DNA from 2 places in the Amnibacterium soli genome. Region 2 is predicted to be linked to the other one. Evidence: predicted binding sites of a transcription regulator. Region 2 holds the regulator's gene; the other holds the start of a gene.

Region 1 (4,404 bases), on a different contig from region 2:
GTCGAGGGAACGGTCGTCGAGCTCGACGGCGACGAGATGACCCGCATCATCTGGCAGTCCATCAAGGACACGCTGATCCACCCGTACCTCGACGTGGACCTCGAGTACTACGACCTCGGCATCCAGAAGCGCGACGAGACCGACGACCAGATCACGATCGACGCCGCGAACGCCATCAAGAAGCACGGCGTCGGCGTCAAGTGCGCGACGATCACGCCCGACGAGGCGCGCGTCGAGGAGTTCGGCCTGAAGAAGATGTGGCGGAGCCCGAACGGCACCATCCGCAACATCCTCGGCGGCGTCATCTTCCGCGAACCGATCATCATCTCGAACATCCCGCGACTGGTCCCGGGCTGGAACAAGCCGATCATCGTCGGCCGCCACGCGTTCGGCGACCAGTACCGCGCCACCGACTTCGTCTTCGACGGCCCCGGCACCCTGACCATCAGCTTCCAGCCGCAGGACGGCGGCGAGGCCCAGTCCTTCGAGGTCTTCCAGGCCCCGGGCGGCGGCGTCGCCATGGCGATGTACAACCTCGACGCGTCGATCCGCGACTTCGCCCGCGCGAGCCTCAACTACGGCCTCGCCCGGAACTACCCGGTCTACCTCTCCACGAAGAACACGATCCTCAAGGCCTACGACGGTCGCTTCAAGGACCTGTTCCAGGAGATCTACGAGACCGAGTTCAAGGAGCGCTTCGACGCCGCCGGCCTCACCTACGAGCACCGCCTGATCGACGACATGGTCGCGTCGGCGCTGAAGTGGGAGGGCGGCTACGTCTGGGCCACGAAGAACTACGACGGCGACGTGCAGTCCGACACCGTCGCGCAGGGCTTCGGCTCGCTCGGCCTGATGACCAGCGTGCTGACGACGCCCGACGGGAAGATCGTCGAGGCGGAGGCCGCCCACGGCACGGTGACCCGGCACTACCGCCAGCACCAGGCCGGCAAGCCGACGTCGACCAACCCGATCGCCTCCATCTACGCGTGGACCCGAGGCCTGCAGCACCGCGGCAAGCTCGACGGCAACCAGGCCCTCATCGACTTCGCCGACACCCTCGAGGACGTCGTCGTGAAGACCGTCGAGGGCGGGTCCATGACGAAGGACCTCGCGCTGCTCGTCGGCCCGGATCAGAAGTGGGAGACGACGGAGGAGTTCCTCGCGTCGATCACCGAGAACCTCCGCACCCGGCTGGGCTGAGTCCGCATGGGGTCGTTGATCTACGGGACGAACGTCACCATCCCGGTCGACGACCGGGCGCTCGCGCACCTGCAGCTCGTGATCTACGCGAAGCTGCGGGCGCACGAGTCGTTCTCGTTCACGTGGCGGGACGAGCCCGGCGTGGGCGACGGGCACGGCTCGCTCTGGATCTCCCCGGGAGTGCCGATCGTCTTCAAGTACGCGGGGAGCCGCGATCCGGCGGTGAACCGGGAGTGGCTGCGACAGCTGCGGGAGCTGGCGAACCAGCCGACCGGGCTGCGCCTGCTGCCGGAGCCGGATGTGAAGACCCGCGAGTGAAGCGCGTCGCCTACGCGGAGCAGACCTTCGGGACCGACGACCACCTCGCCGACCTCGTGCTGGAGTATGCGCGGCTGCTCGCCGACGGCGACTCGTCGGACACCGTCACGATCCCGGGCCGGACGGAGGCGGGGCTCATCGAGCCCATCACGGTCCTCATCGGGCCGGCGAGCCAGATCACGGCCTGGGCGGAGGACGAGGTCTTCGAGACGGACGTGGCGGACGCGGTCGCGGACCTCGAGCACCGCATCCGCGTGCGCACCACGTTCATCATCGGCGACGACGACCCGGGCCCGGCACTCGACGAGTTCGACCCCCTCGCGTAGCGGGACGTGCGGAGGGCCCGCCGCGAGACGCGGCGGGCCCTCCGCGCTCCAGCCCGATCAGGCCTCGACGGCGTGCTGCCGGCCGGACGAGCCGCCGGCGACCACCTCGACCTTGCGGGGCCTCGCGCGCTCGCTGACCGGGATCGTCACGGTCAGCACGCCGTTCTCGTAGGTCGCCGCGATGTGCTCGGTGTCGACGCCCTGCCCCAGGCTGAGCTGACGCAGGAACGAGCCGCCGCGACGCTCCTGCGCGAGCCACTTCACGCCCTCCGCCGTGCGCATCGTGCGCTCGGCGCGGACGGTCAGCAGCTGCCCGTCGACGTCGATGTCGACCGAGCCGGGGTCGATGCCGGGCAGATCGGCGGCGAGCACGTAGTGGTCCCCGTCGCGGTAGAGGTCCATCGGCATCAGCTGCGGGCCCTGGCGGCTGTCGAGGAGCGCCGAGGTCATCCGGTCCAGCTCGCGGAACGGGTCGAAGTTCATCGCCATGGTGTCGTCCTTCCAGTCGTGGCTGCGATGAGTTCTCGAAGTTGAGCCGACCGGGCTCAACATGACAGAAATTAGCACTCGCCCCCAACGAGTGCCAAGCCTTTCGAACCCGAGAATCCGCTTGGAACAGTCGACTCGGGCGACCGCCCGCGGACGCGACCATCCGCCGCGTACCGCAGCGCGTTCAGCGCTGCGAAGCGGCACTGCCTTCGATCTCCCTGCGGATCGAAGGCGGTGAGTTCAGCGGAAGACGATGGTGCGGCGGCCGTCGAGCAGGACGCGGTGCTCCGCGAACCAGCGGACCGCCTGCGTGAGGGTGCGGCTCTCCTCGTCCTGCCCGATGCGCACGAGCTCGTGGGGGTCCGCGCTGTGGTCGACGCGGATCACGTTCTGCTCGATGATCGGGCCCTCGTCGAGGTCCTCGGTCACGAAGTGGGCGGTCGCGCCGATCAGCTTCACGCCGCGGGCGTGCGCCTGCCGATACGGGTTGGCGCCCTTGAAGCCCGGCAGGAACGAGTGGTGGATGTTGATGGCCCGACCGGCGAGGCGCGCGCAGAGCTCGGGGGAGAGGATCTGCATGTAGCGGGCGAGCACGACGAGCTCGATGTCGTGCTCCTCGACCGCCGCGACCACGCGCTCCTCGAACAGCGCCTTCGTCTCCGGCGACGTGACCGCGCGGTGCTCGAAGGGCGCGTCGTAGAAGCCCGCGAGCCCCTCGAGCGTCGCGTGGTTGCCGAGCACGAGCGGCACCTCGATCGGCAGCTGGCCGGAGTGGCTGCGGAACAGCAGGTCGTTCAGGCAGTGACCCGCCTTCGAGACCAGCACGAGGGTGCGCACGGGGCGGGCGACGCGGTCGAGGCGCCACTCCGCGTCGAACCGGCTCGCCACGGGCACGAGGTGCGCGGCGAACTGCTGCGCGGTCGACGGCGACTGCACCTGCAGGCGGAGGAAGAAGCGCCCGGTGTCGTGGCTGGAGAACTGCTGGCTCTCCGTGATGTTGCCGCCCGCGGCCACGATCGCCCCGGACAGCGCATGCACGATCCCGGGCCGGTCGATGCACACGAACGTGAGCACCCAGTGGGCGTCTGAGGCGTCCGTCACGGCGCTCACCCTAGCGAGCGGCGTGCGATCACGGAGAGGTAACGGTGGGACCTCCCCGTTCGCGCTGCGCAGCGGCGGAACTCGCTTATGGTGATCGCGAATCGCTCGGTACGGAAGGCGCCATGACGGACGGAATCACGCTCGACTCCCGAGGCGCCGAGTCGGTGCGCTCGACCGCGGACGAGGTCGTCGCAGCCGTCGCGACCGTGATCGACGGCAAGGACGACGTGATCCGCTCCGCGTTCGCCGTCATGCTCGCCGGCGGGCACCTGCTCATCGAGGACGTGCCCGGCGTCGGCAAGACGATGCTCGCGAAGGCGCTGGCCCGCGCGACGGGCGGCACGATCAGCCGCATCCAGTTCACGCCCGACCTGCTGCCCTCCGACGTGACCGGCGCGTCCGTGTTCGACCAGTCCTCGGCGCGGTTCGAGTTCAAGCCGGGCGCCGTGTTCGCGAACGTCGTCATCGGCGACGAGATCAACCGCGCCTCGCCGAAGACGCAGGCGGCCCTGCTCGAGTGCATGGAGGAGGGGCAGGTCACCGTCGACGGCTCGACCTGGCCGCTGCCGGACCCCTTCCTCGTCGTCGCGACGCAGAACCCCGTCGACATGGAGGGCACCTACGTGCTCCCCGAGGCGCAGCGCGACCGCTTCATGGCCCGCATCTCGATGGGGTACCCCGACGAGCAGGCGGAGCGGGCGATGCTCCGCTCCCACGGCCGCCTCGACCCCATCGACCGGCTGCAGCCCGTGCTGTCCACTGGCGCGCTCGCGTCGCTCGCCGCGCAGGCGCGGGACGTGTACGTCTCCCCGGCGGTCGAGACGTACGTGCTGCGCATCGTGGGCGCGACCCGCGGCCACGCCGAGGTGCGGCTCGGCGCCAGCCCGCGGGCGAGCCTGCAGCTGCTGCGCGCGGCGAAGGCCACCGCGTTGATCGACGGGCGCGACTTCGTGCTGCCGGACGACATCGA
Region 2 (4,404 bases):
GGTGCTGGACCGCACCCACGACCCGGAGCGGGTGCCGCTCGTGGTCGGCTGGGCGCGGGACGCCGGGCTCGACGTCAGCCTCGACCTGATCTACGGCGCACCGGGGGAGTCGCTCGACGACTGGCGGCGCAGCCTCGACACGGCGCTCGCGCTCGAGCCCGACCACCTGTCGGCGTACGCGCTGATCATCGAGGACGGCACCGCGCTCGCGCGCCGGATCCGGTCCGGCGAGGTGCCGGCGCCGGACGACGACCTGCAGGCCGACATGTACGAGCTGGCCGACGAGCGCCTCGCGGCCGCCGGCTACGGCTGGTACGAGGTGAGCAACTGGGCGCGGCACGACGGCGCGCGGTCGCGGCACAACCTGTCCTACTGGACGGGCGAGGACTGGTGGGGCGTCGGGCCCGGCGCGCACAGCCACGTCGGCGGCGTGCGGTGGTGGAACGTGAAGCACCCGGCGGCGTACGCGCAGCGGATCGCCGCGGGCGGCTCGCCGGCCGCGGGCCGGGAGACGCTCGACGACGCGACCCGCGCGGTCGAGCGGGTGCTGCTCGAGACCCGCCTCGCGGACGGCATGCCCGTCGACCGCCTTGACACCGGGGGACGGCGGGCGATCGCCGGGCTGCTCGCCGACGGGCTCGTGGAGGCGGGGCCGGCGTTCGCGGGCCGCGTCGTGCTGACGCGCTCGGGCCGGCTGCTGGCGGACGGCGTCGTCCGCCGCCTCCTGCCCGCCGAGGGCTCCGCCCCTACTTGATGAAGCGGATGGTGAGCGGGTAGACGTACCGCTCGCCACGGCTGGCGGCGACCGTCGCGATGATCGAGAACACGATCACGATCACGTAGATCGCGGCGGTGATCAGGAACCCGACGAGCACGATCCACAGCAGCGCGGCGACGAACGCGGCGACGAGCATCGTGATCTGGAAGTTCAGCGTCGCCTTCCCGTGCTCCGCCACGAAGGCGCTGCGGTCCTTGAAGACCAGGAAGATGATCAGCGGGCCGAGCCAGCCGACGAAGCCGGCGCCGACCACGATGCCCACGAGCGCGCTGAGGTGCGTGAACATCGCCCACATGCGCTCGTCGCTCGGCTGCAGGGGTCGCGGCGTGACGGAGGGGGTCTGGTAGTCGCTCACGGGTTCCTCTCGATGTGCGGACGGCGAGCCTGCCGCATCCGCCCGGGCGGATGCGGCGAGGCGGTCACCTGATGAAGGCGATGGCGAGCCGACGTGATCAGGGTCGATCACGTCCGCTCGTCGCTCGGGCTGAGCGGCTGCGCCGGGGCGGAGGCGGGGGTGCGGCCATCGGTCGCGGTCGTCTCCTGACGGGATCCAGCCGCTCGACGAGGCGCAGCGAGAACGGGTAGCGGAACGAGGCGCCGTGGTGCACCCGCACCGCGGCGGCGATCGAGAGCGCGACCACGAGCACCCAGCCGCCGAACGCGACGAGCCCGATGAGGAAGCCGAGCAGCAGGAACGGCAGGTCGGCGCCGCGGGGCACGATCGACGCGACGCCGCCGGCCGCGGCGCCCAGGACCCACAGCGCGACCAGTGCGATGCAGGCCGTCAGCGCGAAGTCCAGGGCCCTCCCCGCCTCCTCCTGCACCCGGGCGCTGCGCGGGCCCACGAGGAGGAGGATCAGCAGGGACGGCAGGAAGCCGACGACGGTGCCGAAGTGCGCGAGCGTCGACCAGAGCGTCTCGTCCGCGGGCGGCAGCGGTGCCGCCGCGACCGTCGGCCGGGACTCCCGCATCGCGTGCTCCTGACCTCGAGCGGCGCGCTCGCCGCACCGCTGGAACGGCGTTCAGGCTATCGACAGGCCCGCGTGCGATGCCAGGCTCGTCGGCGGTCGGGTTTAGAATTGGCAGTCCGGTGCAAGGAGTGCCAGGCGGGAGGTGCGCGATGGTCTCGGAGCGCGGACTCGACGTCCTGCGGGCCATCGTGCAGGACTACGTCGCCTCGCGGGAGCCGGTGGGGTCGAAGACGATCGTCGACCGCTACTCGTTCGGCGTCTCGGCCGCCACGATCCGGAACGACATGGCGGCGCTCGAGGAGGACGGCCTGATCGCCGCTCCGCACACCTCCTCCGGCCGCGTGCCGACGGACAAGGGCTACCGCATGTTCGTCGACCACCTCGCCGAGGTGCGCGCGATGACCACCGCGCAGCGGATGGCGATCCGCACCTTCCTGGAGGAGGGCGCCGACCTCGACGACGTGCTCGCGCGCACGGTCCGCATGCTGTCGCAGCTGACGAACCAGGTCGCCCTGGTGCAGATACCGGTGGTACCCCGCTCCTACGTGCGGCACGTCGAGCTGGTGCTGCTGTCGCCGAGCCGGCTGCTCGTCGTGCTGATCACCGACGCCGGGCGGGTCGACCAGAAGGTCGTCGAGCTGCCGCAGGGCGACGACCAGCCGCTGGTCGACGACGTCGCCCTCGCCGAGCTGCGCGCCCGGATCAACGGCGTGCTCGTCGGCCGGCTGCTCGCCGACGTGCCCGCGACGCTGCAGTCGCTCGCCGAGACGCTGCCCGCGCCGCGCAGGACGGTGCTCGAGCGCATCGGCGCCGCGCTGTCCGCGACGGTCGACGACCGCCAGGACCGCCTGATCCTCGCCGGCACCGCCAACCTCGCCCGCACCGAGCGGGACTTCCCGGGCAGCATCCTGCCCGTGCTCGAGGCGATCGAGGAGCAGGTCGTGCTGCTGCGCCTCTTCCGCGAGATGGAGCTCGACGAACGCGGCGTCTCCGTCTCGATCGGCCGGGAGAACCCGCTGGTCGGGCTCGCGGAGACGTCGATCCTGGCGGGCGGCTACCGGTCGTCCGCCGGCGAGGTCGCGCGGATCGGCGTGCTCGGTCCGACCCGCATGGACTACTCGGGCAACATCGCCGCCGTGCGAGCGGTGGCGCGCTACCTGTCGAAGCTCCTCGGCGAGGAGTGATCCACGAGGCCGCGGACCGCGGCCGAGAACGTGCCGCCGCAGCAGGGTGCGGCGACGAGGAGGGCCCACGTGGCTGACCACTACGAAGTGCTGGGCGTCGCACGCGACGCCTCCGCCGACGACATCAAGAAGGCGTACCGCCGGCTCGCGCGCCAGCTGCACCCGGACGTGAACCCGGGCGCGGACGCGGCCGAGAAGTTCAAGGACGTGACCCACGCCTACGACGTGCTCTCCGACCCGCGGCAGCGGCAGGAGTACGACATGGGCGGCTCGCAGGGCGGGCAGCAGTTCGGCTTCGGCGACATCTTCGAGTCGTTCTTCGGCGGCGGGATGCGCGGCGGCCCGAAGTCGCGGCAGGAGCGGGGGCAGGACGCGCTCCTGCGGGTCGAGATCGACCTCGAGGACGTCGTCTTCGGCACGCACCGCGACCTCGAGATCGACACCGCGGTGCTCTGCGACGTCTGCCACGGCGCGTGCACGCAGCCGGGCACGTCGCTCGCGACCTGCGACATCTGCCACGGCAGCGGCCAGATCCAGCGCGCCGTCCGCTCCCTGCTCGGCAACGTCATGACCTCGACGCCCTGCACCGTCTGCCGCGGCTACGGCACCGTGATCCCGCACCCCTGCTCGAACTGCGCGGGCCAGGGCCGCGTGCGCGCCCGCACGACGATCCCGGTCGACATCCCCGGCGGCGTCGAGACGGGCCTGCGCCTGCAGATGGCCGGCATGGGCGAGGTCGGCCAGGCGGGCGGCCCCGCCGGCGACCTGTACCTGGAGATCAAGGTGCGGCACCACGACGTGTTCAGCCGTGCGGGCGACGACCTGCTCGCGACGCTCGAGGTGCAGATGACGGACGCGATCCTCGGCACCACGGCGACGCTGGAGGCGCTCGACGGCCCGGTCGAGGTGGAGGTGAAGCCCGGCGCGCAGAGCGCCGAGGTCATCACGGTGCCCGATCGCGGCATCACCCGCCTGCGCGGCGCGGGCCGCGGCGACCTGCGGATCGGCGTGCAGGTGGTCACTCCGACGAAGCTCGACGCGAAGGCGACCGAGCTGGTGCGGCAGCTGGCGGGCCGGAACAAGCAGAAGGCGCCGCAGTTCTCGCACTTCCAGCAGGGGCTCTTCGCGAAGCTGCGCGACCGCTTCCTCGGCGTCTGATCGGGCGGCGGTGGCGCACTTCTACCTCGCCTCCTCGTTGACCGCGGACGCCGCGCGGCTGACGGGGGAGGAGGCGCGGCACGCCGCTCAGGTCTCGCGGCTGCGGGTGGGGGAGCGGATCGTCGTCGGTGACGGGCGCGGCCGCGTCGCGGACGCCGAGGCGACCGCGGTGGGCCGAGACCTCGTCGAGCTGGCCGTGCTGGCGCTCCGCGAGGAGCCCGCACCCGCGCCGCGCGTCGTGCTCGTGCAGGCGCTCGCCAAGGGCGGGCGGGACGAGGCCGCGATCCAGGCGGCGACCGAGCTCGGCGTCGCG

The links. Region 2 encodes HrcA, which represses chaperone genes, less so after heat shock. Its sites were predicted from a motif close to TTNGCACTCGNNNNNNNCGAGTGCNAA; they were not measured.
Region 1: a site for HrcA is predicted at 2,405-2,431, ahead of ABEA53_RS11875 (Hsp20/alpha crystallin family protein). Genes of this name have one in related genera too.

Annotation. Positions count from the first base shown of each region.
Region 1 is NZ_BAABLP010000004.1:470,367-474,770, forward strand. Features, by position in the region: gene ABEA53_RS11860 (NADP-dependent isocitrate dehydrogenase) at 1-1,200, shown strand, start outside; gene ABEA53_RS11865 (DUF7882 family protein) at 1,207-1,518, shown strand; gene ABEA53_RS11870 (hypothetical protein) at 1,515-1,844, shown strand; gene ABEA53_RS11875 (Hsp20/alpha crystallin family protein) at 1,902-2,333, opposite strand; gene purU (formyltetrahydrofolate deformylase) at 2,574-3,434, opposite strand; gene ABEA53_RS11885 (AAA family ATPase) at 3,557-4,404, shown strand, end outside.
Region 2 is NZ_BAABLP010000002.1:809,926-814,329, reverse strand. Features, by position in the region: gene hemW (radical SAM family heme chaperone HemW) at 1-754, shown strand, start outside; gene ABEA53_RS07870 (DUF4870 domain-containing protein) at 747-1,133, opposite strand; gene ABEA53_RS07865 (magnetosome magnetite crystal formation protein family) at 1,231-1,749, opposite strand; gene hrcA (heat-inducible transcriptional repressor HrcA) at 1,899-2,933, shown strand; gene dnaJ (molecular chaperone DnaJ) at 3,003-4,091, shown strand; gene ABEA53_RS07850 (16S rRNA (uracil(1498)-N(3))-methyltransferase) at 4,102-4,404, shown strand, end outside.